DNA from 2 places in the Pseudazoarcus sp. NS20 genome. Region 1 is predicted to be linked to the other one. Evidence: predicted binding sites of a transcription regulator. Region 1 holds the regulator's gene; the other holds the start of a gene.

The links. The regulator FliA, encoded in region 1, starts transcription of late flagellar genes. The targets are predictions, from matches to a motif close to CTAAAGTTNNNNNNNNNNNNGCCGNTA.
Region 2: a site for FliA is predicted at 11,037-11,063, ahead of flgM (flagellar biosynthesis anti-sigma factor FlgM). Genes of this name have one in related genera too.

Annotation. Positions count from the first base shown of each region.
Region 1 covers NZ_BAAKIY010000003.1:99,333-116,307, reverse strand. Annotated here, with positions in the region: gene AC6H0W_RS09175 (HD domain-containing phosphohydrolase) at 1-862, opposite strand, end outside; gene AC6H0W_RS09170 (PAS domain S-box protein) at 859-4,176, opposite strand; gene AC6H0W_RS09165 (ATP-grasp domain-containing protein) at 4,486-5,709, opposite strand; gene AC6H0W_RS09160 (hypothetical protein) at 6,064-8,091, opposite strand; gene AC6H0W_RS09155 (alkene reductase) at 8,214-9,311, opposite strand; gene AC6H0W_RS09150 (LLM class oxidoreductase) at 9,481-10,641, shown strand; gene AC6H0W_RS09145 (hypothetical protein) at 11,043-12,140, shown strand; gene motD (flagellar motor protein MotD) at 12,215-13,024, opposite strand; gene AC6H0W_RS09135 (flagellar motor protein) at 13,032-13,772, opposite strand; gene AC6H0W_RS09130 (RNA polymerase sigma factor FliA) at 13,784-14,548, opposite strand; gene AC6H0W_RS09125 (MinD/ParA family ATP-binding protein) at 14,673-15,476, opposite strand; gene flhF (flagellar biosynthesis GTPase FlhF) at 15,558-16,975, opposite strand, start outside.
Region 2 covers NZ_BAAKIY010000004.1:153,658-167,824, reverse strand. Annotated here, with positions in the region: gene flgL (flagellar hook-associated protein FlgL) at 1-658, opposite strand, end outside; gene flgK (flagellar hook-associated protein FlgK) at 669-2,597, opposite strand; gene flgJ (flagellar assembly peptidoglycan hydrolase FlgJ) at 2,656-3,639, opposite strand; gene AC6H0W_RS12520 (flagellar basal body P-ring protein FlgI) at 3,642-4,751, opposite strand; gene AC6H0W_RS12515 (flagellar basal body L-ring protein FlgH) at 4,765-5,439, opposite strand; gene flgG (flagellar basal-body rod protein FlgG) at 5,451-6,233, opposite strand; gene flgF (flagellar basal-body rod protein FlgF) at 6,349-7,089, opposite strand; gene flgE (flagellar hook protein FlgE) at 7,145-8,473, opposite strand; gene AC6H0W_RS12495 (flagellar hook assembly protein FlgD) at 8,489-9,160, opposite strand; gene flgC (flagellar basal body rod protein FlgC) at 9,201-9,605, opposite strand; gene flgB (flagellar basal body rod protein FlgB) at 9,616-10,020, opposite strand; gene flgA (flagellar basal body P-ring formation chaperone FlgA) at 10,274-10,960, shown strand; gene flgM (flagellar biosynthesis anti-sigma factor FlgM) at 11,108-11,410, shown strand; gene AC6H0W_RS12470 (flagella synthesis protein FlgN) at 11,407-11,880, shown strand; gene AC6H0W_RS12465 (DNA topoisomerase IV subunit B) at 12,118-14,091, shown strand.

The DNA.
Region 1 (16,975 bases):
TGTAGGGGCGCTCGCTGGTGAGCGCGTCGAACACGTCGGCAATCGCCACGATGCGCGCCTCGATGGGAATCTCTTCACCGGAGATACCGTGCGGATAACCGCTGCCATCCCATTTCTCGTGGTGGCTCAACGCAATGCGACTGGCCATCTGCAGAAGGTCGGAATCGTGCTCGCCGAGAATGCGAACGCCGATCTCCGCGTGGCTCGCCATCACCTTCCACTCGTCCGGGTCCAGGCGTCCGGGCTTGCGGAGGATGGCGTCTGGAATGCCGATCTTGCCGACGTCGTGCATGGGCGCGGCGTGCAGCAGATTCTCGGCCTCCGATTCAGCCAGCCCTGCCCCGAGGGCGATGATCTGCGAATAATGGCTCATGCGGATCACGTGCATGCCGGTTTCGTTGTCCTTGAACTCGGCCGCAACGCCCAGGCATTGCACGATCTGCAGGCGCGTCTCGCGCAATATCTCGACACTCACCAGACGCAGGTGAGTGCGCACCCGTGCGCGCACCACCGACGGACTGACCGGCTTGGTCAGGTAGTCGACCGCACCGACGTCAAAACCGCGCGCTTCGTCGAGGCTGTCGCCCAGCGCAGTCACGAACAGCACGGGAATCATCGCCGTTCGCGTCGAGGCCTTCAGCGCCGCGCACACGTCGTAGCCCGTCAGTCCCGGCATCATCACATCGAGCAGGATCAGATCGGGCCGCTCGCTCTCGGCCAGCTTGAGCGCGCGCTCGCCGTCACGTGCGAAGAGCAAGCGGTAATCCTGTTGCAGTATCTCGCGCAACACATGCAGGTTCGAAGGCTCGTCATCCACCAGCATCAGCAACGGCCGCCGATCGGCGGCTTCAAGCGCACTCATCCTGCTTCTCCCGTTTCACCACACAGGCGCTCCAGTTCGGTCTCGAGGCAAAGCGCCGCGAGCTCCAGATCAAACTGGTCAATCGATTCACGCATCCGGCGATAGCTGCCGGGCTGCATCACCTCTGCAAGCGAGGCCACCATGGCCTCGTCCACTCGTCCATGACGCAACAAGCTCAGCAACGCGCGGACGCGCTCGGCAAACTCGTCGGCATGCTCGAAAACCTGCGTCTCCGGAGAAGCCGCGGGCTCCACATGACGGCCGATCACGGCCTTCACCGCTGCGAAATCCGTATCGAGCGCAGTCAGCGCATCAAGCACCGGGGCGATCGGGGCCCGGCTGCCCAGCAGCCGCTCGAGCTCGGCGGCAGTTCTGCTCACGTTCGGCATGGCCAGATTGCCCGCGGCGCCACGCAAGCGGTGCGCGGTGGCAGCGGCGGCGCCGAAGTCGTCGGAGGCAACGGCATTGCGCAAGGTCTCGAGGCTCCCCGAGGCATGCTCGACAAAGCGCTGCAGGGCACGCTGGAACACCTGCGCATCACCCCAGCGACGCTCACCCTCGGACCAATCCACCGGCTCGTCGGCGTGCGAGGACGCATGAGCGCTGATGCTGCAAGGCTGCGCGTCGACGAAGCCCAATACCCTGGCCATTTCACGCTGCAGCAAGGGCCACTCCACCGGCTTGGTGGCAAAGCCGTTCATGCCGGCCTCCGTAGCCGCCTCTCGGTCGCGCTCCATCACGGTGGCCGTGAGGGCGATCACCGGAGTCGGAGGCCGCCCTGAGACGCGTTCATAATCGCGGATCATGCGGGTGGCTTGCAGACCGTCGACCTCGGGCATCTGCACGTCCATCAGCACGAGGTCGTATTTGCCACGGCAATACAGGGTGAACGCTTCTTCACCGTTCAAGGCGCAGTGCACGCGGTGGCCGGCCGCCCCCAGCGTGACTTTCATCAATTCGAGGTTCTCGGTCACGTCGTCAGCGATCAGAACGCTGAGCGGCGGCAGATTGAGCGCCGCAGCCGAGGCGGTAAGCACACCATGCCCCGGGGCCAACGGAAGCCACACACGGAACGTGGTCCCTGCCCCCTCGATGCTTTCCGCGCGCAATTCACCGCCCATCAGGTCGACGAGCTGACGGGCAATGGTGGTGCCCAGCCCGGTGCCGCCGAAACGACGGCTCATCGAGGCATCTGCCTGCGTGAAGGGCTCGAAAATGGCCGCCAGCCGCTCTGGCGGAATACCGATGCCGGTATCGCGAATCGACAGCATCACGCCGCCGCGCTCCTCCGTAACGCGCAAGGTAACCTGCCCTTGCTCGGTGAACTTCACGGCGTTGCCAAGCAGATTGGTCAGCACCTGGCGCACACGCAGCACGTCACCGCGAAAGAACTCGCCCGCCGCGGAGTAAACGAGCACCATCTCGATGCCCTTGCGCCGCACTTGCAAGGCGAACATCTCGAGCATCTGACTGCACAGGTCGCGCAGCGAGAAATCCTGGGTTTCCAGCAGCACCGCACCGCGTTCGAGCTTGGCGGTATCGAGGATGTCATTGAGCAGCCCCAGCAGCGAACGCGCCGAGCCGTGCACGGTGGTGAGGTAGCGCCGCTGCTCCTTGCCGAGCGACGTGTCGAGCAGGATTTCGCTGAAACCGATGATGGCGTTCATCGGCGTGCGGATTTCGTGACTCATGTTGGCCAGAAACGCACTGCGCGCCTCGGCCGCTTGCTCGGCACGATCCTTGGCCTCGCGCAGATCCATCTCCATGCCGCGGCGCGCGCTGATGTCGACGATCACGCCATCGATCCAGCGTATTGCGCCCTGCTCATCCACAATGCCGCCACCGCTCTCCCACACCCAACGCAAGCTGCCGTCACGGCACTGCACGCGGTATTCGATGACGTAGCCCTTGCGCGCGTCGAGCGCCGCCATGACCTCCTCGAAGACCTGCTCGCGGTCGTCCTCGTGAATGATGGCCGCCAGATCCATGCCGTTGGCGCCGAAGGCACTGGCCGGCCAACCACTGATCTGCTCGATGGCGTCGCTGACGAACAGCACTTCCCACTGCCGGCTCGGCAGACATCGGAAAGCCGCCCCCGGGATGTTGCGAATCAGCGAGGCGTACTGCTGCTCGCGCTCGCGCAAGGATTCTTCCATGGCCTTGCGCGCGGTAATGTCGGTAACGTAGCCGACGAACATGCGCCCGTCGGCGATGCGCGCCTCGCCGATGGCAAGGCGCAGACGCATCGCGCTGCCGTCCTTGCGCAAACCGCTCACCTCTCGGCCCACGCCGATGATGCGCGGGGCTCCGCCGTTGCGATAGTTGTTCAGATAAGAATCATGCGCGCTGGCGTCCGGGTCGGGCATCAACATGCTGACGTTGCGTCCCGCCACCTCGGCGGCGCGCCAGCCGAACATCCGCTCCGCCGCCGCATTGAAGCCCACGATTCGGCCACGCTCGTCGATGGTGATGATGCCGTCGATGGCGGTATCCACCACGGCGCGCAAGCGCGACTCGTTGTCTTGCGCACGGCGATACAAGGCGTGCACCCGAATCAAGGCATTCGAAACCCCGACCAAGAAGACCAGTACCAGACTGACGCCCGCGATTCCGATTCCAAGTCCGGTATTGCCGACACCCACTTCGGCAACGTCCGGCGTGCCGATGAACACCGCTGCCGCCATGCCGGTGTAGTGCATGGACGCAATCGCCAGACCCAGCACCGTGCCACCCAAGAGGACCGCAGGCCCTTCGCTGATGAAATTGTGACCCATCAAGCCAAAACGGATGCGCAGCGCGGCGATGGCGAACACCACCGCGACCACCAGCGAAGCCAGAAACCACAGCGAATCGAGCCGCATCTCGGCATCCATCTGCATGGCCGCCATGCCGCAGTAGTGCATGGCGCCGATGCCGACGCCCACGTAGGTGCCGCCCACCACGAGTTGCCGACGGCTCACGCTGGAGCTGGAGAGCAGTTGCAGCGCGATCCACGCAGCGAAAAAGGCTGGAAGGATGGAGAGCGCTGTCAAGCCGGGGTCATAGCGGATCTCGATTCCGGCATCAAGCGCAAGCATGCCGACGAAATGCATTGCCCAAACGCCCCCCGCCAGCGCCAACGCGCCGGAGAACAGCGCAAAACGCCTTGCGAACGGCTGCCGGGCCTTGCGCGCCACCCCGCCCACCTGCAAGGCCATGGTGGATGCCACCACTGCAATCACCAGCGACAACAGCATCAGGCCATGGTGGTGATGCGTGTGCAGCACGAGCGCCGGATCGACGCCGTCAAGGCCGAAAATGGTGAAATTCAACATGGATGCCGCCGCACCTTTAACGCCTGCGCGAAGCAGGCAACGCACTGACCTAGTTCATACACCGATGCATGAGCTTTCCGGCCTCATCTCGACTCGACTCGCCACGCATCATCAACGGAGGCATTCGCCCCGAAATTTGGTTGAATCACCAAACAAACCCAAGTAACACGGCGGTTAAGCTCATGCTACCTCAGCTGATTTGGCGTGCGCCGCGATCCTCGGGGCGTGCGTGCGGATTTGCACAGCGCACCGCATCCACATACGAAAAAACCGCCCAGCGGGCGGTTCTGCAGACTCGATGCGAGCGTCTCAAACGTAGTAGTCCAACGACTCCTGATGCTTGAGCAAGTCACGCAGCACGTGGGGATCCGGACCGAAGAAATACACCAGCCCCCAGTGCGTGCCGAAAGCCGTGCGCTTGGTTACGATCTCTTCCAGCGGCGGCGTGAGTTCGTGCGACTCGAAATAGGCGTGATCCTCGGTTTCCGGGGGAATCTCGAGCTTGCTCACTACGCGGCGGCGCGGGTACACGCCGAAACAACCCGCATGCCCCTTGGCGTCGACCACTTCGCGCGGGAAGAAAGCCTTGATCTCGTCCTGCGTGGTCTTCGGGTCAAAGGCCAGCACCAGCCCCTGATAGGCGTTGAAGCCGTACGCTCGTTCAAGCAGCTCGAAGACCTTGAAACCCGGCGGACGGTACGCCACTTCACCCAAGTACATCTCGTTGTCGCTGGTCACGAAGTACTCGGGGTGGATGAAGCCGAAATCGATCTCGAAGGTCTTGATGAGCTTCTCGATCTGTTTCTCCACCAACGGCCGCAGCTTCTCAAGTTCGGGCGTACCGGGCACGAATACCGAGTAGCCCAGCGTCACGTATTCCGACAGGTTGAGGAACATGATCTTGCCGCCATGCACCCACGCCTCGACGGCGAACTCCCAGCCATCCAGATGGCTTTCCATCAGCACCGGGAATTCCTCGTCGGGAATCGCATCGATCTCGTCCGGCGTGCGGATCACGCGGTGCCCCAGGCACCCCGCCTTGTCGAAGGCCTTGAGGTGGATGGGGTCGTTGGGGTCGCCGTCGAGCTTGAGCAAGGTCTGATTGACACGCTTGAGGAAGCGCACCACGTCGCTCTTGTCGTGCGCCTCTTCGAAGATGCCCACGCGTATGCCACCCAACTGGGCGCGGCGCTTCATCAACGCCTTGTCCCGGAACAGGATCGATTGCCCGAACAGGCGCGGGTTGTTCATCAACACCGAATTGATCGCTCCGGCCCATTCCACGGTTTCCTCGAACAGAGGGATCGCCACATCCACGCCCTCGTCCTTGAGCTTCTGCGCTATTTCCATCGAGCGGTCGTTGATGCGTTCGAAATCCCACGACATGTAGGGGATGCCATGCTCCTTGCAATAGGCCTCGGCCCACGGCGGCGCAACCACCACGTAGCGGCGGTCGAAACGCTCCAGTGCATCCACGGCATTCAGGCTCCAGCCCAGCAATGCCACATAGCCTTTCTCGGGATTCTTTTCCATCAGCGATTCCTTTGCGGAGTGCCGCACTGCAAATCGGGCAATGGAACGGACGTTCGCATTTGCGCGAGGCAGACGACGTGCATCAAGTCGATGCAATTTGCCGTCGTCACACAGCACTGCGTGACGACGAAGGGGACGCGCGGCGATGGAGCATTGCGAGGGTGCAGCAACACTGCGAGGGGCAAAGCGATCGGCCGCGGCCGGGAAATACCAGACGTCCGTGATCAACGGACTGAGAACGTCGCGGGTGCGCGCAGCCTGCTGCGCGCGAGGTGGTCCAACCCCCGCTTCGAGGCCCCACCATGCCCGCCATACCAAGGGGCTGTCAACCCGACGGCCCCAAACCTGCGCGGGTCAGAGCGCTCCGGTCGCCCCGCCCGTCGCTGCCGAATCGGCGTTCGATGCAGCGGGTACGCGCTCGCGCGCCCAGCTTTCGACGGCCATCGCACGCACATTGGCAACGGCCTCCTCGGGCACCACCGTGGGGTTGCCGTGGTCCTGCGGGTCGAAGTGGAAGATGTACACGCGCGAGGCCAGTTGCGCGAACGGCAGCGAGGATTCGCCGAAGTGCTCCCCGTTGCCTTCGGTGGACACCACCACGCCACAACCCCAGTCCTGCCCGCCGTCGTTGTTGGGGTTGTAGAAATAGGCGCGCATCTCGCCGCGCAGATCGGGCGCAGTACGAATCAGCGTAATGGCATGCCAGCCGACAAAGCGCCCGCCCGAATCGGTCACCGCCACACCGGCCGGCTGCGGGTGGATCTGTACGTGATTGCCGTTGTAGTGCGGGTGGTACGAGGCGTGAAAATCACGCACGAATTCGTCGTAGCGTTCGAGCAGCCCGCTGGCGACGTCCACCGCGATGGCAAAACCACGCACCACCCACCAACCGTGAAACTCGGGGTTGACCCATTTGTGCGGGTCTTCACCACGCCCTGCCGCGAGGCGCCCCATGCCGAAATAGATGCGGTCCAGATGTGGCACCAGCAGCAGGGAAACCGGGTCGAGATCGAGGTTGAGCACATCCACCAGCCCCGCGGGCAGCAGCGACGAATCGAGCGGCTGCCCCTCGAAATGCATGGTGATGGCGCCGTCACGTGCTGCCCAGGCCACCAGTTGCATCAGGTAATCCGGGTCGTTCCATGCCCACATCGAAATGGCGCGTGCGGCCTGGCACGTGGGGTTATGCCCCTGCCCCACGCCGAACGGCTGCCCGAGCACATTGAGCAAACCTGCCAGCAGGTGCGCTTCGGGCGACAGCCCGGGGCCGAACACACGGGTCAGCATCTCGGCGGTGCGCGCGTGCAAAGGCAGACGGATCTGGCGCCACAGTGCCGGCACCAGCGGCGGGGAGAACAGGATGCCGCGTTCGAGCAGGCACGACAGGCCGTAGATCGCCTGACAGGTCTCGGGGTGAGCCGTGCGGTCAATGAGTTCGCGAACGAGTTCGTTGAAGTTCAGATAGCTCTCGGTGCCGGTGGTGCTCAGGCCCAAAGCCACCGGAATCAGGTCGGGCTGCTGTTCGAGCAACCAGCGCATCAGCACCGGGTGGTACACCGACACCAGGCCGGTGTCCGCCATTGCCCGCGCAAACCCGCTGGCCTCCTGCTTGAGCGTCTGCACGTCCATGTGCGCCAGCGCCTCGCGGTACGCCTCCACACCGGGGTCGTAATGCGTGCCCTGGGTCGGCCCGAACAGCGCACTGATCAATCGGTCCGCCCCGCGCAAGCCATTCACGCCGGTTTGCGGGTCGTCCAGATACACCGCCAGTTTGGTGATCATGGTCTTGACGCCATCGACCTTGACCGGCCGCTGACGCATGATGCGCCAGACTTCCTCGACCAGTTGTTCGAGCATGGAGTCATAGCCGATGTGCTCCGCCAAAAAAGCAAACACCTGGCGTGCCCCCTCGGTGCGGCGCTCGCGCGACAGCTCGGTGGCGCGATCAAAAACGAAATCCAGATTGACCGCCAGCACCTCGCGCAGGAAGTGCACAGCCTGCTCGGCCGCAATGCCCGGGTGTGTGGCGCGGCCCTCGGCAATCGCCAGCCAACGCAGCAGGCTCAGGCACTCCAGCGTCACCACGCGCACTTCGGCGAACTTCAGCGTCCCGGGAACGAGTTGCGGCTGCAGGCGCTCGGGATACTCCCAATCACTTCCGGCGAATACCCCCGCCACCTGCAAAGCCCCTGCCCGCTCGTACAACGCGGCCACCCCGCCCGGCAGACACAACAAGGGACGCGCCGCATCCAGCACCTCTGCGGCATGGGCGGGGCGCGCAAAATCGCTCGCCTGTCCGAGGCGCTTGAAACAGCGCTCGAAGCGGTCGAGCAAGGTATTGAGACGGTCAGGGGTAGCGGTTGAAGCGGAGTCTTGGGGCATCCAGATGAGAAGTCGGGCGGAGAAATGTACGCCGTGTGCCGCCTCAAGGACGGAACACGGCAAAGGCGTCTTCCGTCCCGAGGATACACCAGCGCAGTCCGAGCCGTCGCCCGGCCCGCCACTCAAGCCTGCCTGATCTGGTCCAGCGTGGGGTAATCGATGTAGCCCTTGGCCCCGCCGCCGTAGAAGGTGCGGGTATCCGGCTGATTAAGACCGGCTCCTTCACGCAGGCGGCGCACCAGATCCGGGTTGGCGAGAAACGGCACACCGAAAGCCACCAGATCTGCAGCGCCGCTACCAACCGCCTGCATGGCCGTGCCCCGGTCATAACCGTTATTCACCAGCCAGGCGCCGGGGAAGGCGTTGCGCAGTGCCGCATAGTCGAATTGCGGAGCCCCCTCGGGCTCACGCGCTCCGCCGGTCTCGCCCTCAATGACATGAGTGTAAGCCAGCCCGAGCGGCGAGAGCTGCTCCACCACATAGCCATAAAGCGCCTGCGGAGCGCTGTCGAGCGGGGTGTCGTTGAACGTCGTCAGCGGGCTCAGCCGGATGCCGACGCGCCCTGCGCCGATCTCGCTGCATACGGCCTGCATGATCTCGATCAGAAGACGCGCACGGTTCTCGATGCTGCCGCCGTACGGGCCGCTGCGGTCGTTCACGCTGTCGCGCAGAAACTGTTCGAGCAGATAGGTGTTCGCGGCGTGGACTTCGATGCCGTCGAAACCCGCCGCCACGGCATTGCGTGCGGCACGGCGGTAGTCCTCCACCAGCGCGGGGAGTTCATCGTCGCGCAGCGCACGCGGCGCAGACGTATCCACGAAACCTTCGGCGGTGAAGGTCTTGGCATTCGGGCGGCGGGCGGTCGACGACACTGGCTGGGCGCCGTCCGGCAGCAGCGAGGAGTGTGAAATGCGGCCGACATGCCACAACTGGATCACGATGCGCCCGCTGGCGGCATGCACGGCATCGGTGACTTTTCTCCACGCCGCCACCTGCTCGGCGCTGTAGATGCCCGGCGTGTCGAGGTAGCCCTGACCCATCGGGCTGATCTGGGTAGCCTCGGTGATGATCAGGCCGGCGGTGGCGCGTTGGCGGTAATACTCCACGGTCTGGTCGTCGGGCGTTTGATTGTGGGCGCGGTTGCGCGTCAGCGGTGCCATCACGATGCGGTTGGCGAGCTCGATGTCACCGATGCGGATGGGGTCGAACAAGGTGGTCATGGGATCCTTTGCAACGGGGTGTTCGGAAGGATTGGCTTGGAGCCGCCACTGTCGCAAACGTTCTCGCACCACAGGACTGGCCAGCCCGGCACACCTTCATGATGGCGCAGCGTGCGCCTCGGGCAGGCTAGAATCGTCCTTCGGCGTCCTCACCCGACAGGAGTCCCGATTGTCCTCCGACCGCCCCGCAGCGCCTTGGCGCAAGCAATTGCGCAAGCTGATTCTCGGCCCCTCCCCCGACGACCACCTCGGACGCAAACCTTTCGTGGCGCCTAAGAAGGCAGCGGGGTCATTCCGCAAGCCCGCTGCCGAGGCGCCGCCGGAGCCGTACGTGCCGCCCGACTCACCGGGCTACCGCCGCATGTTCGCGCGCGACAAACTCACGCTCGGGCTGTTTTTCGCGATCGACAACTACACCGACGACCTGCCCGACATGAGCCGTCAGTTGGAGCTGGCCAAGCGCGCCGACGAGCTGGGCTATGCCGCCCTATGGACGCGCGACGTGCCGCTGCGCGACCCGAGCTTCGGCGACACCGGGCAGATCTACGACCCGTGGGTGTGGCTGGGGCTGATCACCGGGCACACGCGCAACATCACGCTGGCCACCGGCTCCATCGTGTTTCCGCTCAACCACCCGATCACGCTCGCCAAGGCCGCCGCTTCGGTCGATCAGCTGTCGGGCGGCCGCTTGTTTCTGGGTATCGCCTCGGGCGACCGGGCGGTGGAGTTCCCCGCCTTCGGGCTCGACATCGAAAAGCGCGGCGAGATCTTTCGCGAGACGCTGGGTTACTTCAACCGCCTGCTGTACGAGAGCTACCCCAACATCAATTCACCTCTGGGCACGCTGGCCAAGGCCGACCTGATCCCAAAGCCGCTGTACAAACGCATTCCCATCGGCATCACCGGCCATTGCCGACAGGACCCGCCGTGGATCGCCGCCAACTGCGACGCATGGATCATGTATTCCAACAGCCCGAACACGCAGAGCATCGTCATGCAGAACTGGCGTGACGCGGTCGAGCAAAGTGGCGCGGATTTCAAGCCCTTCGCCCAACCCCTGCACATCGACCTCGCGGAAGACCCCAACGCCGAGCTCGAACCGATTCGCTCGGGCTACCGCCTGGGCCGCAATCTGATGATTGAATTGCTCGAACGACTGCGCGGGGTCGGAGTCAATCATGTTGCCCTCGGCTTCAAACGCGGCCAACGGCCGGCTGACGAGGTCATGGAAGAGGTCGCCCAAGAGGTGCTGCCGCATTTTCCAAGTCACTCGTCTCGCTGCGACCCACTATCCACAGATCCTGTGGATAGGCTTGGGGACAGGCCCTGAGCAAGCAACGCAAGTCATTGAGCGAACGCGCGGAAACCGCTTTGCTCACCCGGCAGGCAGCGCTTCGCCGGAGGTGCCCCCACGGATGTTGCGCTTGGGGGTATCGTGGATGAAATTCGCCGCCGCGCCAGAGTCTTCAAGATGATGGCGCGAGCTCGACACCGCCGATGATGCACACCGCGCGACCGCCGTCGCGTGCCAGCCGGACAGCCCGCATGCCGATGACCACCTCGTGCCGTTCCCCGCTCCACTTCGCCCTCATTGTTCTGCTGTGCGCAACGCTTGCCGCCTGCGCGTCGTTTGGCGGATATCCGAGTGACCCAAGCGCGCAAGCGACTTGGCACGTCGCAGAAGCAAGTCGCGCACTCGACCGCAACGATACGGCCCTGGCCGGACGACAGATGGTCGCTGCGCTGGAGCGCGCGACCGGCGACGCACGGCTGCGCGAGCTGTTCGCCGCCCGCCCGCAGGCGTCCGAAGTGCTCGCATCGTATCTGGAGCCTGGCGCCACCGTGCTCGCGACTCCCAGAGCGGCCCCCCATCACCTTGCAACGCTGCGCAAGCTGCGTGCCGCTGACGTGCTGCCCGCAGCGCGCGTCGCCGCGCTCGAAGCGCAGTCCGAGCGCGCGATCGTTGAAGCCAACCGCAGCGGTGCGCTGCCCTTCACGCTCGATGACCCCCTCGACGAATTGCCGATGCTGCAGCACGGCGAACCGCATCGCCTTGTCGTCGCGCGCACCGTTGAACAACTCGTCAATGGCGGGGGCCGGCCGCTTCGCGGTTTCGTTCAGTACGTGCAGCACGTCGGGGCCGACAGCGCCGAGGGTCGCGAACTCGTCGCCCTGCTGCCGCAGATGAACGTGCGCCGCAGCGAGATCGATCTCGTCGCACCGATCGCGCAGACCTTTGCCGCCCGTCGCCGCTCAGAGTTGACGACGCATGCCGTGCTTGTCGTCGAGGGCGCCGATCACTTCATGCGGGCCGACCTGCTCGGCATGATCGCCCCGCAGACTCCCGGCATCGAGTGGTCTGAAGAGCCCGACCCGCGGTTGCAGACGGTCACCGTCAAGCGCATCCGCCACGAGGAACGCAGTCTCCCGCAACGCGCGCAGACGCTGCTTTATCCGGCTTACGACATCGACCCGTTCTACGCTCATCGTCGGTTTTCGCCGCATTCAACCTATGTCGTAGACATCGTTCACGGCGGACGGGAGATTGAGTACAGCTACGTGGTGACCGTGCATACGGGTGGAGTGCAGACGCACCGAGGCACCGTGCAAGGCTCGGTCAAAAGCGAAGAGCGTCGCTGCGACGGCCCACGCATGCAGTACGGATACGGGAGCTACCTGACTGGTTTCCACGCAAACCACGACCTCGCCGCACGCTGCCGCAGCGACGTCGGCGAGTCGATGGACGAATTGCGCAAGCGCGTGCTCGGCGAAGTCGCGCGCGAGATCATGGAGTTGCAGCTCGTGAAGCAGTCCATCGAAATGCAGTAACGCTATATGCGCCGCGTATCGGCCGCGACGCAACACGGCGCAACTGGCTAGGGCTGAGAGCCAAAGACATTTGCTCAGGGCAGCAAGGTGTGAAGCGGGTCGCTCTGGCGGATGTTGCCCGGCGCCAGCGGCGGCGGATCGTTGTACATGGCGTCGAGGCGGATCGTCACGCGGCGGTTGCGTGCGCGCCCCTCTTCGGTGAGGTTTTCGGCAATCGGGCGCTGATCGGCATATCCGACGGCGGACAGGCGTGCCGGCGGAATGCCCGCGTCGGCAAACACGCGCACGATGGATGAAGCACGAGCGGAAGAAAGCTCCCAGTTCGACGGGAAGCGTGCCGTGCTGATCGGTGTGTTGTCGGTATGCCCTTCGACCACCACCGGAAAATCACCCGCTGCGAACACCTGCGCAATCGCACGCAACGGCGACTGCGCACCGATCTGCAGCGCCGATTCACCTGACGAGAACAGCAGACTGGCGTTGATCTCGACCGTGATGCCGTGCGCCCCCTCCGAGATATTCACTTGGCCGGTGCGGGTCAGGGGCTCGAGCGAGCGGCGGATGCTCTCGCTCATGCGGCGGATATGCACCATCTGATCGCCCTGCCCGCTGGCATTGCGCTCCGTCTGGCTGACCGGCGGCGCCGGGCGAATCGGCACCACAATGGGCGCCACCGCCAGCTGCTCGCTCTCCTGATTCACCGTGACACTGCGAAACGCCGTCAGCAGCGAATCCGAAAGAATGCGGTACTTGCCTTCGTTGACCGACGACAGCGCATACATGACGACGAAAAAGGCGAACAGCAGCGTGATGAAATCCGCGTACGAAACCAGCCAACGCTCGTGATTCTCGTGGTGTTCCTCGCGGCGTCGGCGGCGCGGCATGCCGGCGTCACACCAGATAGCCGCGCATGCGGGCTTCGATGATGCGCGGGTTTTCACCGTTGCCGATGCCCACCAGCGCATCGACGATCATCTCGCGCTCGGCGGAGATGCGCGCGATGTGCGCCTGCAGTTTCTTGGCGAACGGCAGGAAGACCAGGTTGGCGAAGCCCACGCCGTAGATCGTGGCGACGAAGGCCACCGCAATGCCGGCCCCGAGGCGTGAGGGCTCGGTGAGGTTTTCCATGACGTGAATCAGCCCCAGCACGGCGCCGAGGATGCCGATGGTCGGGGAATAGCCACCGGCGGATTCCCACACACGGGCGCCGAGCTTCATCTGCGCTTCAGAGGCGTCGATCTCCACATGCATCAGCTCACGCAGGCGATCCGGCTCGATGCCATCGACCAGAAACTGCAGCCCGCGCTGCAAAAACGGGTCGCGCTGCTCCTGGATGCGAGGCTCGAGCGCCAGCAATCCGTCGCGTCGCGCCGTAGCCCCCCAGTGCGTCACCAGACCAATGAGCTGTTCACCACGGTCGGGCGGCGGCACGAACACCCAGCGCGTCATGCGCATACCGTCCACAAACACGCGCAGCGGGCTTTGCAGCATCACTGCGCCGAGGGTGCCACCGATGACGATCATCAACGCCGTGGGCTGCAGCAGCGAAGTGACGTGACCGCCTTCGAGCATCTGCCCGGCCACGATGGCGGCAATGCCCAGAATCAGACCGAAAACGCTTATCCGATCCATGAAGTCACCGCTCAGGATTTAACGCGCGGCGGACGGCCACGGCGTTTGGGCGCGGCCGCAGGCGCGCCATCGGAGAACACGCGCGAGCGCAGTCGCGCCACCGCCTGACTGTGCAACTGACATACGCGTGATTCGGTGACACCCAGCACCTCGCCGATTTCGCGCAGGTTGAGATCTTCTTCGTAATACAGGCTCATCACCAGCTGCTCGCGCTCGGGCAAGTCTTCGATGGCCTGCACCAGCGTGCGACGCAGATCGGCATCTTCGATCAGGCCCAGCGGGTTGGTGTCTTCGGCGACGATGTGGCGGTCGAGAAAGTCTTCATCCTCGGCGCCGCTGAAATCCTCGAAATACACCAGTTGGTGACCGCGTGCATCCTGCAGGATCTGCTGGTATTCGTTGAGCGGCACGCCGACCGCTTCGGCCAGTTCGGTTTCGGAGGGGGGACGCCCGAGGGTCTGTTCGAGCTTTTGCACGGCCGATTCGACACGTCGCATGTCGCGGCGCAGGCTGCGCGGCATCCAGTCGTCTTCGCGCAGGCCATCGAGCATGGCGCCGCGGATGCGCTGGGCCGCGTAGGTTTCGAACTGCGCACCGAGGCCGTCTTCGTAGCGCGAGACGGCGTCGAGCAGACCGATCATGCCGTTCTGCATGACATCGTCGACATGCACGCTGGCCGGCAGCTTCGCCATCAGGTGATAGGCGATGCGCTTGACCAGCGGTGCGTACAGCTCGACGAGGTGTGCCTTGTCAGGGTTGCCTTCTGAATCGTACATCCACAGTGCCCGGGTATTGCGGGACGCCACTCGCCCTTTGCCGACATTATGCACGCCACCCGAGCGGGAATGGCCTGCTGCAGCTTCGACTTTTCGAGTGAGGATGAACATGCGCAATGATTCCTCAGCTCGCGGCGCGACGTGACGCGACCAGGCGTCCGCCACTCAGTGCCGCAAGCCTGCGCAGAAAAGCCGCCTCCGGCTCGCGGGGGGACGACTGCCCGGCCTCGGCCGATAGCCCGCCGGCCAGATCGTCACGCCCGACTTCACCCAGCCACGCCAAAGGCACGCCGACGTGATTGCGCACCAGCGTATCGAGACTGTTGAAGAACGCCGCGGCCTCTTCGCGCGTGCGCGCCCCCGAAACCGCCACATGCATCGAGCCGGCGCCGGCGCCGGCCAGCCCCTTGATGACGGCATAGGCTTCCAGGGCACCAGTGCGACTGGCCTCGGCCACCAACAGGCGGCGCGGCGCGGCCACCACGAACGGCGACGGGTCAGCCGCCTCTTCGGCACTGGCGTGCACCAGCACGAAGCCGGCATGGCGATACAGCGAACGCAGCGCTTCGATCAGACTGGTACGCCGCTCTTCATCGAGCAGAGGCAAGGCCAGCGCCGCCGCGCTGACCGGCACGCGGCCAACCAGACCGGGCACCGGCTGCACAAGCGTGCGCACATCCACCTGGGCACCCAACACGCCGAGCAGATCCACGCCCTCGTCCAAGCCGAGCGCACCGACCAGCGATTGCTCACCACGCGCCTCATCCAGAATCAATACGCGCTCGGCACGCGCTGCCAGGCGGAACGCCGTGCGCACGGCGGTGACGGCGCGGTCGCGCCCGGTGGCATACAGCGCCACCACCGTGGGCGGGGCACGGCGGAAAAGTCTGCGCAGACCGGCCGCCTGATCTTCGTGATGGTCGATCATGCCTGTCCTCCCGATTCACGCGCGAAAGCGCAGGCCATCCACGGCGCTTTCAGACGCGTGGCGAGCATGCTGCAGTTCATGTCAGGCTCCCGCGCCGGCTGCGAATTTCAGGGCCGCCTCATCGGCATCGAGCTTCCACGAGCTGTCACGCACGCGGGCATTGAGGCTGCGGTGCAGCAGGTAAGCACGGTTGGGCAGATGCAGGTCTTCCGGCACGCGCTGGCCATTGGTGACGTAAAACACTTCCAGCCCGTGCGAGATGGCGGCGCCTACGGCCGGCGCCAGCGACACGGCTTCGTCCACCTTGGTCATCACGCAGCCGGCCAGATCCGACCCGCGATAGGCCTCGATCACGTCATCCAGGGTCTCGCCGCTGGCCGTGGCATTGAGCAGCAACAGGCGGTGCACGTTGCCCGCGCCCGACAGCATGGCGGCTTGCTTGACCACCATCTCGTCGCGCTGGCTCATGCCCACCGTGTCGATCAACACCATGTGCTTGCCGCGCAGCTCGGCAATGGTCTGGCGCAGGTCGGACGCGTCGCGCACCGGAAACACCGGCACACCCAGAATGCGGCCGTAGATGCGCAGTTGCTCCTGCGCCCCGATGCGGTAGCCGTCGGTGGTGATCAGCGCGATCTTGTCGGCGCCGTGGCGTACCACGCAGCGCGCAGCGATCTTGGCTGTGGTGGTGGTCTTGCCGACGCCGGTCGGGCCGACCAGCGCGAACACCCCGCCGCGGTCGATCAGGTCGGCGTCCGACGACATCGCGCGCAGATCGCGCGCCAGCGTGTTGCGCACGGCAAGGCGAGCCTCGTCAGCGCTGTGCGCTTCATCCACCGACTCCACCAGCTTGCGTGCGAGGCGCGTGGCAAAACCGGCATCGAGCAATTCACCCAGCACTTCGGCACGCCCCGGCGCGTTGCGGCGCGTGTCGCCCCAGGCGAAGGCTGCAAGCTGGCGTTCGATCATGCCGCGGATGCCGCCCAGCTCGGCCATCAGGCGGGCGTTGGCTTGCTGCAGTTCGGCAATGCGCGGATCTTCAGCGGCGCGCGGCGCCTGCGCCTTGGGCTCGGGCGCGCGGGCAATCGGGGGCTCGGTCGTCAGCGCCTGCTCAGGCGTGCGCGCTTCCGCACGAGCCGACGCGGCTTCGGCGCGCGGCTGGGCTGCGGGGCGCTGCGACGGCTGAGCCGGAGCCTCGACATTCTCGTAGCCACGCTTGCGGATCAGGTAATCGGGGGTTTCCATGCGCGGCGGCTCGAAGGGGCGGATGCGCTGCGGGGCCGGCTGGGCGGCTGGCTGCGTGCGCGGGCCACCCAGACTCACGCGGCAATCCTCGTCTTCGTCGGCAAACGATGCAACCGGAGCCGGCGCCTCTTCCTTGCGCGGCGGCGTGGTCACTGCACCCACCGCATCCGCCGGCAACGCGAGGATCTCCACGCCACCTTCAACGGCGCGGTTCGACAGCACGATGGCGTCGGCGCCCAATTCAGCCTTGAGGG
Region 2 (14,167 bases), on a different contig from region 1:
CGTCGAGCGACACCGTCAGCGCGCCGGCCGTGCCTTTGTTGTTCTGCCCGGCGTTGCTGTAGAGCGCATCGTTGTCGGTAACCTGATTGCCGTCGATGCGGCGCGTTCGGTCGAAGATGTCCACGCCCGGCATGCTGACCGGCAGATAGCGCGAGGCGCTGATCTGGATGGCGCGCTCGCCCTGGTCACCCGCGTAGTTCACACCCGCCAGGGTGCCGCTGAACGGCTGCTCGTTGGCCTTGTAGCCCGAGAAGATGAAGTTGCCCTGCCCGTCCTGACTGTTGCCGATGGCGATCAAGGCGTCGAACTGCGAGCGCAGGTCGGTGGCCATGATGCGCAGGTCTTCGGCATTCATTGCGCCATTGCCGGCTTGCACGGCCTTCTCGCGCGTGTAATGCAGGATTTCCTGGATGCCGGTGAGCTTGTTCTCGAGCAGGCCGAGGTTGTCGTTCGCGTAGCCCATGTTCTGGGCGAACTGCTGATTCACCGCCTGTGACTGGCGCAACTCCAAGGCGCGAGCCGAAGCGATCGGATCGTCCGACGGCGTCAGCACGCGGCGGCCGGTGGCTAGCTGCTGCTGGGTCTTGAGCAATGCGGAGGTCTGCTGCTGCAGCGAACCCACGCCCTGCGAATAGATCATGTTGGTCGATACGCGCATGGCTCAGCTCCTATCGCGAGATCGAGATCAGTTCATCAAACAGGCGCTGGGCCACTGCCATCACCCGCCCCGAGGCCTGATACGCCTGCTGGAAACGGATCAGGTTGGCGGCCTCTTCATCGAGGTTCACCCCCGACAGCGATTCGCGCGCGTTGGTGGCCTGGGTGAGCAATGTCTCTTGCGCCTTCTCGCCCACCTGCGCCTCGCGGGCGCGGTTGCCGATCTGGCTCACCAACTGCGAGTAGGCCGACTGGAAGGTGGCTGTGCCTTCGCCTGCAGCGTTGTTGAGCATGCTCTTGCCGGTCTGCAGTGCGCCCAGCGCCACGGCGTTGCGGTTGTCCGCCACGCCCAGCTCGGTCGACGCGAAAGACAGCACGTCACCGTCAGCGGGCGAGCCGGTCATGGTGAAGGTGAATTCCGAGCCGCCGAAGCTGACGGTGAATTCCTTGCCGGCCGATTCGGTGGCCGGGTTGTAGGTGGCCGGCGTGATCGTGCCGGTGGCGGGCGGGTTCAGCGTCAATGCCCCGCCCGAGTATTCGACCGTGAAGCCGGGAAACTGCGGGTAGGTCGTCGCCATGCCGCCTACCGAAGTCATGCGGATATCCTTGACGGCCGCATTGCCGGCATTGGAAAGCGGCAATTCGACCGACACCGGGCTGCCGGCGGCAATCTTCGCCGGGTCGGTGATGCCCACGCTCATGTTGCGCGCGGCACCGCGCAGCGGCTCGATGATGAAGCTGTCGCCAGCCGTGGTAACGCCCGGCGTGTTGATCACCAGCCCGACGTCCGCCGGGTCGGCAATCACGCTGTTGTCGGCCAGCCGCGTCAGCGTGTAGCCGCCGGTCGCGTCATCGTAGGTCAAGCGATACTGCTCGTTGGTGAGCAGCGTGTCGTTGCCGATGCGCACGGTCGGTTCTTCACTGGCACCCGCTTCGCGGCGAACCATGCTCGATTTGAAGAAGTCACCGCCCAGCACGCCGTCCAGATCGACGCCGAGGTTATGCTGGTCATTGAAGATTTCGGTGAGCTGGCGCGCAACAAGGTTCAGGCGATCCTGCGCCGGGTCGAGCGCTTCGCGGCGAAACGCCAGCAAGCCGCCCAACGAACCGCCGCCCAGCAGGTTCTCGGGCAGCGGCACCTGGCTGCCGTTGGGGGCCACCATGGTGACACGGCTGCGTGTCGGATCGGATGGGTCGATCTGCGTGCCGAGCGTCGAAAAATTGCCGCCACGCACCAGACTCTGACCGGAGCCGATGAACACGCTCATCTGCCCGTCTTTGTCGACCACGGTGCTGGTCTTGACCAGCTTGTTGAGCTCGGCGACCGCGGCATTGCGTTGGTCAAGCAGGTCGTTGGGCTGGAAGCCCGAGCCACCGGCCTGCGCGATCATGATGCGCTTGTTGAGGTCGGCCACCTGCGCCGCCAGCGAATTGATGGCGTTGATGTTGTATTCGATCTCGCTTTCGGTGCCCTCACGGACTTCGCTCAGGCGGGCATCCAGCGTCTGGAAACGCGACACCAACGCCTGCGCCGACGAGATCATGGCCTGACGGGCGGGAATGCTGTTGGGGTTGGCGGCGACTTCCTGCACACCGGCAAAGAAGTCTTGCAGCGCTGGCGACAAGCCGGCCTGCTGATCGGCCAGCAGATCATTGATCTGCGCGATCTGGCCTGCATAGGTGGCGTATTCGACACGCTTGTTGTCGGCCGACAGCACCTGGTTTTCCAGAAACTGGCTGTACTGACGCGTGACGTTGGCCAACTGCACGCCCTGACCGAAGAACCCCGCGCCCGAGAACAACGGCGTGTTCGTCGACAAGGCCACGGCCTGACGGGTATAGCCCGCCGTGCCGGCGTTGACGATGTTGTGCGACGTGGTGTTGAGCTGCAGCTGTGCAGCGTTCAGTCCGGTCAGACCGATATTGAGAAGTCCGGCCATGATGCCCTCTTCGAAGCGTTCCTAGCCGGAGTACAGCAAGTTCCTTGCCAGCTTTCGATCAGCCGGGGGTGGCCGAGCGCAAGGTGCTGCCGCCGATGATGCGAACCAGCTTGTCGGCGTAGGCCGGATCGGTGGCATAGCCGCCACGCTGCAGGTTCCCGGCGAAATCAGCGGCATTTGTCTGCCCCAGCACCCCGGCGTAACGGCTGTTGTTGCGCAGCAGATTCGCGTAGTCGTCGAAGGCCTCAGCATACGAGCCGTAGGCGCGGAATCGGGCGAGTTCGGTACGGGCCCGGCCGTTGACGTATTCAGTCACCGGGAGCTCGACGGTCGGGCCGTTCCAGCTCGAACCGGCCTTGATGTTGAACAGGTTGTGGCTCTGCACGCCATCAGCACGGCGCAGTTCGGCGCGGCCCCAGCCGGTTTCCAGCGCAGCCTGCGCCACCACGAAAGCCGGCGGGACGCCCAGTTTTTCGGCGGCAGATACGGCGTGGTCCCACACGCGCCGCACGAAGGCCTGCGCGCGCTCGGCGGGGCTGCCCGGCGCCGCGGCCTGAGCCGCCGCGGCCTCGGAAGCATCACCGGCCACAGCCACCGCGGCAGATTCAGAGGCGCCGGCGGCGATCTTTTCCGCCTTGGCGGCAGCAATTGCCGCCCGCCGCGGCACATCGGCAACGTCGAAATACGTCCGGCCATCGGGCCCCACCGTGCCGGCGCGGCCCGAACCATGCTCCAGCGCTTCGCCGCCAAGCTGACGGAAGATCACGTCGGCCAAGCCGGTGCCGCTGCCACGGGTGGAGAGATCCAGCGCGATCTGCTGATCGTGCAATTGCTGAAACATGCGCGTCTGCTCGCTATCGAACAGCCCGTCCACCGGGGTGGCCTCACGCATGGCCTTGAACACCATCTGCATGAACATGGCTTCGAACTGCTGAGCCGCCGCACGCAGGGCTTCCGGCGAGCTGCCATCCGCCGAAGCCAGACGCTTCAGGTCGGAGAACGAGCGCGGGTCGAGCGCATTGAGCGTCACGGAAGAGCTCACGCTCAGATCACCTCGAGCTCGGCACGCAATGCACCTGCCGCCTTCATGGCCTGCAGGATGCTGACCAGATCGGTCGGCGTGGCGCCGATTGCATTGAGAGCATTGACCACCTCGGCCAGATTGGCGCTTTCCGGCATGTTGAAGAGCGCGGCGGGATTTTCTTCGATATCCACACGCCCCTGCCCCACCACCACCGTGTCGCCACCCGAGAACGGCGGCGGCTGCGACACGCCGACATCGGTGCCGACGGTTACAGTGAGATTACCGTGCGCCACCGCGACGTTCTGCAAGGTGACACGCTGGTTCATCACCACAGAGCCCGTGCGCGAATTGACAATGACCTTGGCGGCCTGTTGCTCGGGCGTAACGGTGAGGTTTTCGATACGGCCGAGGAAGGCCACGCGGTCGGTCGGGTCGACCGGCGCGCGCACGCGCACCGTACGGCCATCCACGGCCTGCGCCGTGCCCGGCGTGGTGGCGAGGTTGATGGCATCGACCACGCGTCGCGTAGTGCCGAAATCGGTGTCGCGCATTTCGAAGGTGACGAATTCACCCTGACCCAGCGGCGTGAGCACCGCACGCTCCACCGTCGCACCGCCCGGCACACGGCCTGCGGACAGGTGGTTGATGACTTGCGACGCACCCGGCGCCGACGCACCAGCACCGCCCACCAGCACGTTGCCCTGCGCCATCGCGTAGATCTGCCCGTCGGCGCCGCGCAACGGCGTCATCACCAGCGTGCCGCCACGCAGACTCTTGGCGTTGCCCATGGACGACACGGTGACGTCAATGGGCTGACCGACACGCGAGAACGGCGGCATGTTGGCCGTGACCATCACCGCGGCGACGTTCTTGAGCTGCAAGTTGGTGCCGGGCGGCAGCGTCACGCCCATGTTGCCGAGCATGTTGACGATGCTCTGCACCGTGAACGGCGTCTGCGTGGTCTGGTCACCACTGCCATCCAGACCCACCACCAGACCGTAGCCCACCAACTGGTTGTTGCGCACGCCTTCGATGGTGGCGAGGTCTTTCAGGCGCTCCGCGGCATTGACGGTGGCCGCCAGCGCCAGCGCAGCAAGCATGACAAGAGGCAGGACGATGGCGCGTTTCATGAAAATTACCTCGTCAGAACGGCAGCAATGCCAGGAAGAAGCGCTGCAGCCAAGCCATGCGGGTGGATTCGTCGATGAAGCCGCTGCCTTTGTATTCGATACGCGCATCGGCCACTTGCGTGGACTGCACGGTGTTGGAGGTGGTCACGGTATCGGGGTTGACTACCCCCGAGAAGCGGATGAACTCGTTACCCTGATTGATCGCCACCTGCTTCTCGCCCGACACCAGCATATTGCCGTTGGCATACACGTCGATCACCGTCACCGTGATCGTGCCGGTGAAGGCATTGTTGGCCGCCGCGCCGCCTTGGCCCGTGAAGGTCGACTCCGAGCCGCCTTCCACGCTCAGCCGACCGAGCCGGCCGGTCGAGATCCCACCCACCGCGGCTACGCCCGCATTGATGCCGGACGTCCTGCCCGCGTTGGCGTTGGCGCTTTTCTGGGCGTTGGTGCGCTCCACCAGGTTGATCGTCAGCACATCGCCCACGTGGCGTGCGCGGCGATCCTCGAACAACGGGCGGGCGCCGGCCGTGCGGTAAATCGAGCCGTTGCCCTGCACCGTCGCATCGCGCATGTCCGGGCGCACGCTCATCGGCTGATGCACGGCGGTGGGGGGCGTGGTGTACATCGGCGCGCACGCCGTCAGCAGCGGCACGAGGCACAGCGGCAGGAAACGGAGAGAGCGCATCATGGCGGACCTCACAGCTGCGTCAGGCGTCCGAGCATCTGGTCGGAAGTCTGGATGGCACGGGAGTTCAGTTCATACGCACGCTGGGTAACGATCATGCTGACCAGCTCTTCGGCCACGTTGACGTTGGACGTCTCGACATAGCCCTGGTTGAGCACGCCGACGCCGTTGGTGCCGGGCTGGTTGGGCAGCGCGACGCCGCTGGAGGCGGTCTCGAGGAAGAGGTTCTCCCCTGCGCTCTGCAGGCCGCCGGGGTTCACGAACGAGATCAGCTGCACCGCCCCGACCTCAACCGGATTGATCTGGCCGGCCTGCAGCACGCTGACCGTGCCGTCCTTGCCGATGGTGATCGACAGCGTGTCTTGCGGGATGTTGATGTTGTCGGCCAGCAGATAACCGCTGGCGGTGGTGACGTTGCCCTGGTTGTCGAGCTGGAAGGCGCCGTCACGCGTGTAGGCCAGCGTGCCGTCGGGCATCTCGATCTGGAAGAAGCCGTTTCCCTGGATGGCGATGTCCAGCGCGTTGTCGGTCTTCTGCAGACCGCCTTGCGTGAAGATGCGCTCGGTGGCCACGGCGCGCACGCCCGAGCCGATCTGCAAGCCGCTGCCGACCTGGTTCTGCTGGGTCTGCTGGGCGCCGGGCTGGCGGATGGTCTGGTACAGCAGATCCTCGAATACCGCACGCGCACGCTTGTAGCCGTTCGTCGAGACGTTGGCGAGGTTGTTCGAGATGACGTCGAGCTGGGTTTGCTGAGCGTCGAGGCCGGTACGGGCGGTCCAGAGCGAGCGAATCATTGAAGCCTCCTGTGCGCAATGCGCGGGGCTTTTGCCCCAGGTACCCAGAGTACGGGCACCCCACCTTGCGCCGTGCGGCAATTAGCCGCGTAAAAATCCTGTTATTCGGTGCGCACTATCGGTTCGACAGGATCTGCGCAGCAGCCCGGTCATTGGTTTCAGCGGTTTGCAGCATGCGCGTCTGCATTTCGAACTGGCGTGCCAGCGAGATCATGGCCACCAGTTGATCGACCACCTTGACGTTGCTGCCCTCCAGATAACCGCCCGCCACCTGCACGGTTTCGTCCAGCGGCACCGGCAAGCCGTCGGTGGTGCGGAACAGGCCGTCGTCCCCGCGCTCGAGGTTCTCTTCCGGCGGATTCACCATCTTCAGCCGGTCGACGATGTTCACCACCGTATTGGCACCGGCCTCGATCACCGAAATCGAACCATCGCGGCCGATCGTCACCACGCTGTCCGGCGGGATGGTGATGGGGCCGCCGTTCTCGCCGATGACCGGCTGACCGGCGCGCGTCTGCAGCACCCCGTTGGGGCTGACTTCGAAGTTGCCGTTGCGCGTATAGGCTTCGGTGCCGTCGGGCATGCCGACGGTGAACCACCCCTTGCCCTCTACGGCGGCATCGTAGCTGCGGCCGGTGAATTGAATCGGGCCGGCGGTGTAGTCCGTGGCAACACTGGCATCGACCGTAAACGAGCGCGTGCGCATCGCCTCGGTCTGCACTTCGACCGCGCGCAGGCGATGCATCTCCGAGCGGAAGCCCGTGGAGGTTGCATTCGCAAGGTTGTTCGCCACCGCGGCCTGCTGCTCCAGGGTGTGCTTTGCGCCGGTCATGGCGGTGTAGATCAGGCGGTCCATCGTCCGCTCCTATTGCTGGCTGGCCGACGCGCTGCAGCACGCGGCCGGCACGGTCTTATCTCAGGTTCACCAGCGTCTGCAGAATCTGATCCTGCGTGCGGATCGACTGCGCGTTGGCCTGGTAGTTACGCTGCTGCACGATGAGCTGCACCAGTTCCTGCGTGAGGTCGACGTTGGAATCCTCGACCTGCCCGGCCGACAGCACGCCGTTCAGGCCAACACCGGCCGCGCCCGCCACCGGCACCCCGGAGGCCTGCGACTCGGCCCACAGGTTGTCACCCAGCGAGATCAACCCGTTGGGACTGCGGAAGGTCACCAGCGACACCTGAGCGAGGTTGCGGGTTTCACCGTTGGTATAACGGCCCTGGATGATGCCGTTCTGGTCAATCGCGATGCCGGCAATCTCGCCCGGCGCGTAGCCGGTTTGATCCAGCTCGGTCACCGAAAAATCGGAGCCGTTCTGGGTCAGGCGCGTGAGGTCGATGGTGAAATCGAGATCAGCGACCGTGCCCGGCAGGAGGCCGGCCGGATAGTTGAAAGCGAAGCGTCCGATGTCGGGCTGCGATGCAGCAGGAAACTGACCGAATTCGTTGAAACCGATGGTGGTATCACCGGCTGCGTTCTCGAGTCGCTGCGCATCGGCGCCATCGACGCTGGCCCAGACTTCCCACTCGTTGGCAGTGTTGTCGGTGCGCACGAAGAACAACGACAGCGAATGCGCGTTGCCCAGACTGTCATAGATATCCAGTGAAGTCGTGCGGTTGTAGGTGGTCGGGTCATTGACATCCACGCCCTCGCCGGGGAAAAAGCCCGGCCCCGCAGCCGCAGGCGCAACATAGCCCGCAGGCACCTGGTCACGCGAATCGAGGTTGGCGCGTGCTGCAACGCCCAATTGCCCGGCGATATCCTGCGTCGCCTGCGGCGGAATTCCCCCTTGCGGAATCTGGATCGGTACCAGCTGGCTCCCGCCCGCCGGCACACCGCCGTTCGGGCCCGGCGTCTGGTAGCCCATCAGGCGCTCACCCTGGTTGGTGATGATGAAGCCCTGGTTATTCACGTCGAACTGACCGTTACGCGTGTAGGCCCGCGTGCCGTCGTTACGGTCGATCGCAAAAAAGCCGTTGCCGTTGATCGCCATGTCGAGCGGGTTGCTGGTGGTGGTCAGGTTGCCTTGTGTGAAGGCCTGCTTCACCGCGGCGACCTTGCTGCCGATGCCCACCTGGATGGTGGACACCGCGCCGGTCATGGCCGACGCATACATGTCCGCAAACTGGGCTGACCCGGATTTGAAGCCCACGGTGCTGGCGTTGGCGATGTTGTTGCTGACCACATCAATCGCGCGCGAAGACGATGCCAGCCCGCTCAAACCTTGTTGAAATGCCATGATTGCTGCTCCGGGTCAGAGAATTTGACGAATGTCGTCGAATCGGAAAATGCCAAGGTGGCCAACTTGAAGGTCGGTGCCGTTTACCCCGCGCACGATGCCGGTCACCTGACCAAACTCCAGTGACCCGGACTTGACGGTCTCGCCGCCACGCGTGGCCGTCACGGTCGCGGTGTACATTCCCTCGGCAGAGGCGCTACCGTCGATCGCGGTGCCGTCCCAAACATAGTTGTGACCGCCGGCTTCGACGTCCTCAAGTTCCAGCTTGGCCACTTCGCGGCCGGTCGAATCCTTGATCGAGATCGTCACGCGGTCGGCTGGCTCGGTGATCTCGAAGCCACCGATGCCGCCAGCCTCGGTAAGGATCACGTTATTACCCGGCACCAGCACGCCACGCCCGACCAGCGCCGCAGCCTGCATGGCCTCGGCGGACTCCTGACCGTTGATGAACTGCTGGAACAGGCCGTTAAGGCGCTCGATGCCATCCACCGTGCTCATCTGCGCGAGTTGCGAGGTCACCTCGGCGTTCTCGAGCGGATTCATCGGGTCCTGATTGCGCAGCTGCGTGGTCAGCAGGGTCAGGAAGCGCGTCTGTGCGTCCTCGTTCGCCCGCCGGTTCGCGGAAGTCGTGTCGTTGTTCCGAGCCAGGTTGGCCAGAACACTCTGTGTCTGTGCGACTACGCTCATCGCGCTCTCCCTATCAATCCGCGCCGCTCAGGCCGCAGCATCACTGACCGATGGTCAGCGTGCGCTGCAGCAACGTGCGCGCGGTGTTCATCACTTCGACGTTGTTCTGGTAGGAACGCGAGGCCGAGATCATGTTGACCATCTCTTCCACCACGTTCACGTTGGGCATTTCGACGTAGCCGTCTTCATTCGCGGCCGGGCTGGCCGGGTCATACACCAGGCGCAGCGGCGCAGCACTCTCGACCACACCGGTCACCTCCACGCCACGCGCGTGTTCGCCGGCCACCGGCACGGCCTTGAACAACACCTGCTTGGCGCGGTACGGCTGACCGTCTTCGGCCACCACGCTGTCGGCGTTGGCAAGGTTGGAGGCCGTGGTGTTCAGGCGCAGCGACTGCGCGTTGAGCGCCGAGCCGGCAATCGTGAAAACGTTGAGCATGCTCATGACCGCCCCCTTACTGACCGCTGATGGCGGTTTGCATGCCGCGCAGCAGGCCGTTGATGAAGGTCAGGCTGGCTTCGTAGTGCAGCGCATTCTCCGCATACGCGGCACGCTCGGTATCCATGTTGACGGTGTTGCCGTCCACCGCGGATTGGTATTCCTGCCGGTAACCGATGTGCGCCTCGAAACCGCCCGCACCGCCAAACGGCAGATGCATGGCCGAGGTCTGCGCCATCGGCAACCCACCACCCGAGCCACCCATGGCATTAGCCAGTGCGCTGCGGAAATCGATGTCGCGCGCCTTGTAGTCGGGGGTATCCGCGTTGGCGATGTTCGACGCCAGCAATTCCTGACGGCGAGCCTGCAGATTGATTGCGATCTGGTTGAATCGCAGTGCGTCGTCCAGCAGGGCTTTCATGCGTCACCTCTTTCGTCCGGCGTCCCCTGGCAGACAAGTGGCCTGGAGACAACTGCCCTATTGCAGCTTTCGTGCCAGCATCGTATGCCCCGAGTCGTTGCGCTCTTAGGCCGATAAGGCATGGCTTTACCGGCCAATTTCGCCGCTTCGGCCACCGCCCGGCAGCCACAGGCGGCAGAACTTGCCGCTCCACGGCACCCCCATGCGCGGCAAGCGCCTTGCCCATGCGCGCCGGGCGTGCTGGAATGCCGCCATGCTTCGCAAACTCCACGTCCTCTTGATCGCGCTGTGCGCGGCCTCTCTGCCCGCCGCCGCACAGCAAGCAGCCGAGCCGGTCGAAGCTGCCGCCCACGCACTGCTCGAACGCGAAACCGCCGGCCTGCCAGGCCGCAGCGCAATCACGCTGGGGCAACTCGACCCCGCCAATCGCCTGCCCCCTTGCGCCGATCTGCGCGCGTTCCTGCCCAGCGGCACGCGCGCCTGGGGCAACATCAACATCGGTGTGCGCTGTGATTCGCCGGTGGTGTGGACGGTGTATCTGCCCGCCCGCGTGTCGGTATTCACCGATTACCTTGTCACCCGCAACGCGCTACGCCCCGGCCAGATCATCGGGCCGAACGACGTCGCCCTCGAAGAAGGCGACCTTGCCGCCCTGCCGCCCGGCACGCTGACCGACCCGTCCCGCGCCATCGGCGTCCATGCGCGCCAGGCAATTGCCTCCGGCCAGCCGTTGCGCATGGATCAGTTGCGCCTGCCGCCGGCCGTCGAACAAGGCCAGATCGTGCGTGTGGTCGGCAGTGGCACCGGCTTCAACGTGGCCGCCGAGGGGCGTGCAATGAATCGCGCAGGTGACGGTGAATCCGTGCGTGTGCGCCTCACCAACGGGCAGATCGTCACCGGCACGGCGCGCGCCGGCGGCGTCGTGGAAATGCGCTTCTGAGCGAAAACGTGCGATCATCGCCGGCAGCGCGGGCGACGGCACCGCGGGCGCCTCGCAGCGCCAACGAATTAATTCGCTAAAGTTTTTCGCTGGATGGCCGTCTACTCCTATCAGGAGACCCTCAAGGGCTGCATTTGGAGCATTGACGTGAAAATCGAAGGAACCAGCAAAGGTCTGCTTCCGCCGCAAACGGGCGAGAGCCGCACCCGCAACACCCCCCAGCAACCGGCCACGTCCGGTTCGCCTGCATCCACCGTCGAGATTTCCTCGATGTCGCCCAGCCTCGCGCGCGCCGAAGCCTCCATGGCTTCCACGCCGGTGGTCAATCAGGCGCGCGTCGACGAGATCCGCCAGGCCATTCAGGACGGGCGCTTCAAGATCGACGCCAACCGCATTGCCGATGGCCTGCTCGACAGCGTGCGTGAAATGCTCGGCCGCGAGAAAGCATGATTTCACCCACTGCACGCACTCGTTTCGCCCACGCCGTCGAGAATGAACTCGCGGTGCTTGAGCGCTTCGAGAAGCTGCTGCAGCGTGAGCAAGCCCTTCTCGTTGCAGGCGACACCGAGGCGCTGATCGCATTGACGCCGCAAAAGACCGAACTGCAACAACAACTCCAACGTCAGCATGATCAGCTCGTGCAATTGCTCGGGCATGAACGCATCGCCATCAATGCCGACGCCGTTCGCAGCTTCTGCCAGGGCCTGCCCGAAACCGGCGCGCGTTGGGAGCGCATTCTCGAGCTCGGCGCCGAGGTCCAGGCACTGAACGAACTCAATGGCAAGCTCATCCTCGAGCGCATGCAGAACAACCAGGCAGCGCTCACCGCCCTGCTGTCCGCCGCGGGCCAGCCCGCCCTGTACGACGCCGAAGGCGCCGCCCGCCCGACTGGGCGCGGCCGTCACCTCGGCAGCGCCTGAACCACACCTCCAACTCGTTTTGCCGCTTGCGGTAGGCACCCGCCCCTTGCAGCGGTTATGCTTGTGCGCCGCCACACGCCTTGCCTGAACTCGCCTCAGCGCTCTCCGCCGGCGATGTATTGCAAGGCCGCAACGCAGCACACCTGGAGGCCGGCACGGGGCGAGCACCGCGCAACACGCGCGACTCGCCCCGGCAGCAATTTGTTCAGCGTTTTCCCACGGAGCACCTGCGCACTCATGACAGGCAAGACCTACGACGAATCTTCGTTCCGCGTTCTCAAGGGCCTTGAGCCGGTCCGCGAGCGTCCGGGCATGTACACCCGCACCGACTCGCCTGCCCACATCGTTCAGGAAATCATCGACAACGCCGCCGATGAGGCACTGGGCGGCTTCGCGAAGAAGATCCACGTCACCTTGCACCTGGATGGCTCCGTCACCGTGGCCGATGACGGCCGCGGCATCCCCGTCGGCCTGCACCCTGAAGAAGGCGTGCCGGTAGTCGTGCTGGCGTACACGCGACTGCACGCCGGCGGCAAGTTCGACAAGCGCGAGGGCAACAGCGCCTACGCGTTCTCGGGCGGTCTGCACGGTGTCGGCGTGGCCGTGACCAACGCGCTGTCGACGCGCATCGAGGTCGAGGTCAAACGCGAAGGCAAGATTCATCGCATCGACTTCAGTGAGGGCGGCGAGCACATCGGCGACATCCGCATCGAAGGCGACTGCGGGCGCCAGAGCGGCACCCGCGTGCGCGTGTGGCCTGACCCCAAATACTTCGAAGCCCCGCGCGTGCCACTGGGCGAACTCGAACGCCTGCTGCGCAGCAAGGCCGTGCTGCTGCCCGGCGTCTCGGTGCGCCTCGACACCGAACAAGCCAGCGGCCCGGCGCGCACCAAGACTTGGAGCTACCCCGAAGGGCTGGCCGGTTACCTGCGCGAACTGGCGGGCGATACCGAACCTGTGGCGCCCATCTATCACGCAGAAAGCTACGCCGGCAAAGACGACCCCAGCTACGCAGTGGGCGAAGGCGCGGCTTGGGCCATCGCCTGGCTGGAACAGGCCGTGCCCAGCGAATCCTATGTAAACCTCATCCCCACGGTGGCCGGCGGCACGCATGAATCGGGGCTGCGCGCGGGCGTGTTTGAAGCCGTCAAATCCTTCATCGACCACCACGCCTTGCTGCCACGCGGCGTAAAGCTGCAGCAAGAGGACGTGTGCGGGCGCATGAGCTTCGTGCTCTCCGCTCGCCTGCTTGACCCTCAGTTCCAGGGACAGGTGAAGGAAAAGCTCAACTCGCGCGAGGCCGTGAAGCTCGTCTCGACGCAGATTCGCGACCCCTTCGAGATCTGGCTCAGCAACCACGTCGAAGCCGGCCGTGCGATTGCCGAGCTGTCGATCAAGCAGGCGCTGGCACGCCAGAAAAACGCTCAGAAGGTCGAGAAGAAAAAGACCTCTGGCGTGGCCGTGCTGCCGGGCAAGCTGTCCGACTGCGAATCCGAAGACATCACCCAGAACGAACTCTTTCTGGTCGAAGGCGATTCGGCCGGCGGCTCGGCCAAAATGGCCCGCAACAAAGAAACCCAGGCCATCCTGCCGCTGCGCGGCAAGGTGCAGAACGCCTGGGAGATCGACCCCGACCGCCTGCTCGCCAACAACGAGATTCACGACATCGCCGTGGCGCTCGGCGTAGATGCCCACAGCGCCGACAGCACGCCGGACCTGTCCGGCCTGCGCTACGGCAAGGTGGTGATCATGTCAGACGCCGACGTCGACGGCGCCCATATCCAGACGCTGTTACTGACGCTGTTCTTCCGCCACTTCCCGAAGCTCATCGAGCGCGGCCACGTGTATATCGCCCAGCCGCCGCTGTATCGCGTCGACGTGCCCGCCCAAGGCAAGAAACGCCCGGCACGACGTCTGTACGCACTCGACGACGGCGAGCTCACCGCCATCCGCGACCGCGTGGTGCAAGAGGGCGTCAAGCTCGACGCCCTCGAAGTCGGCCGATTCAAAGGCCTGGGCGAGATGAACCCCGAGCAATTGCGCGAAACCACCATGGACCCGGCCACCCGCCGGGTGCTGCCGGTGCACGTGCGCCCCGGCGCCTTCGACGACACGCTGAAAATGTTCACCCTGCTCATGGGCAAGGGCGAGGCCTCCGGCCGCCGCGCGTGGATGGAAGAAAAAGGCGACAGCGTCGAGGCGGATGTATAGCGCCGACATCGCAATTCGCTGACCTCATCACGACCGTCCCCCCTCACGGCGCAACGATACCTACTCACGATACATC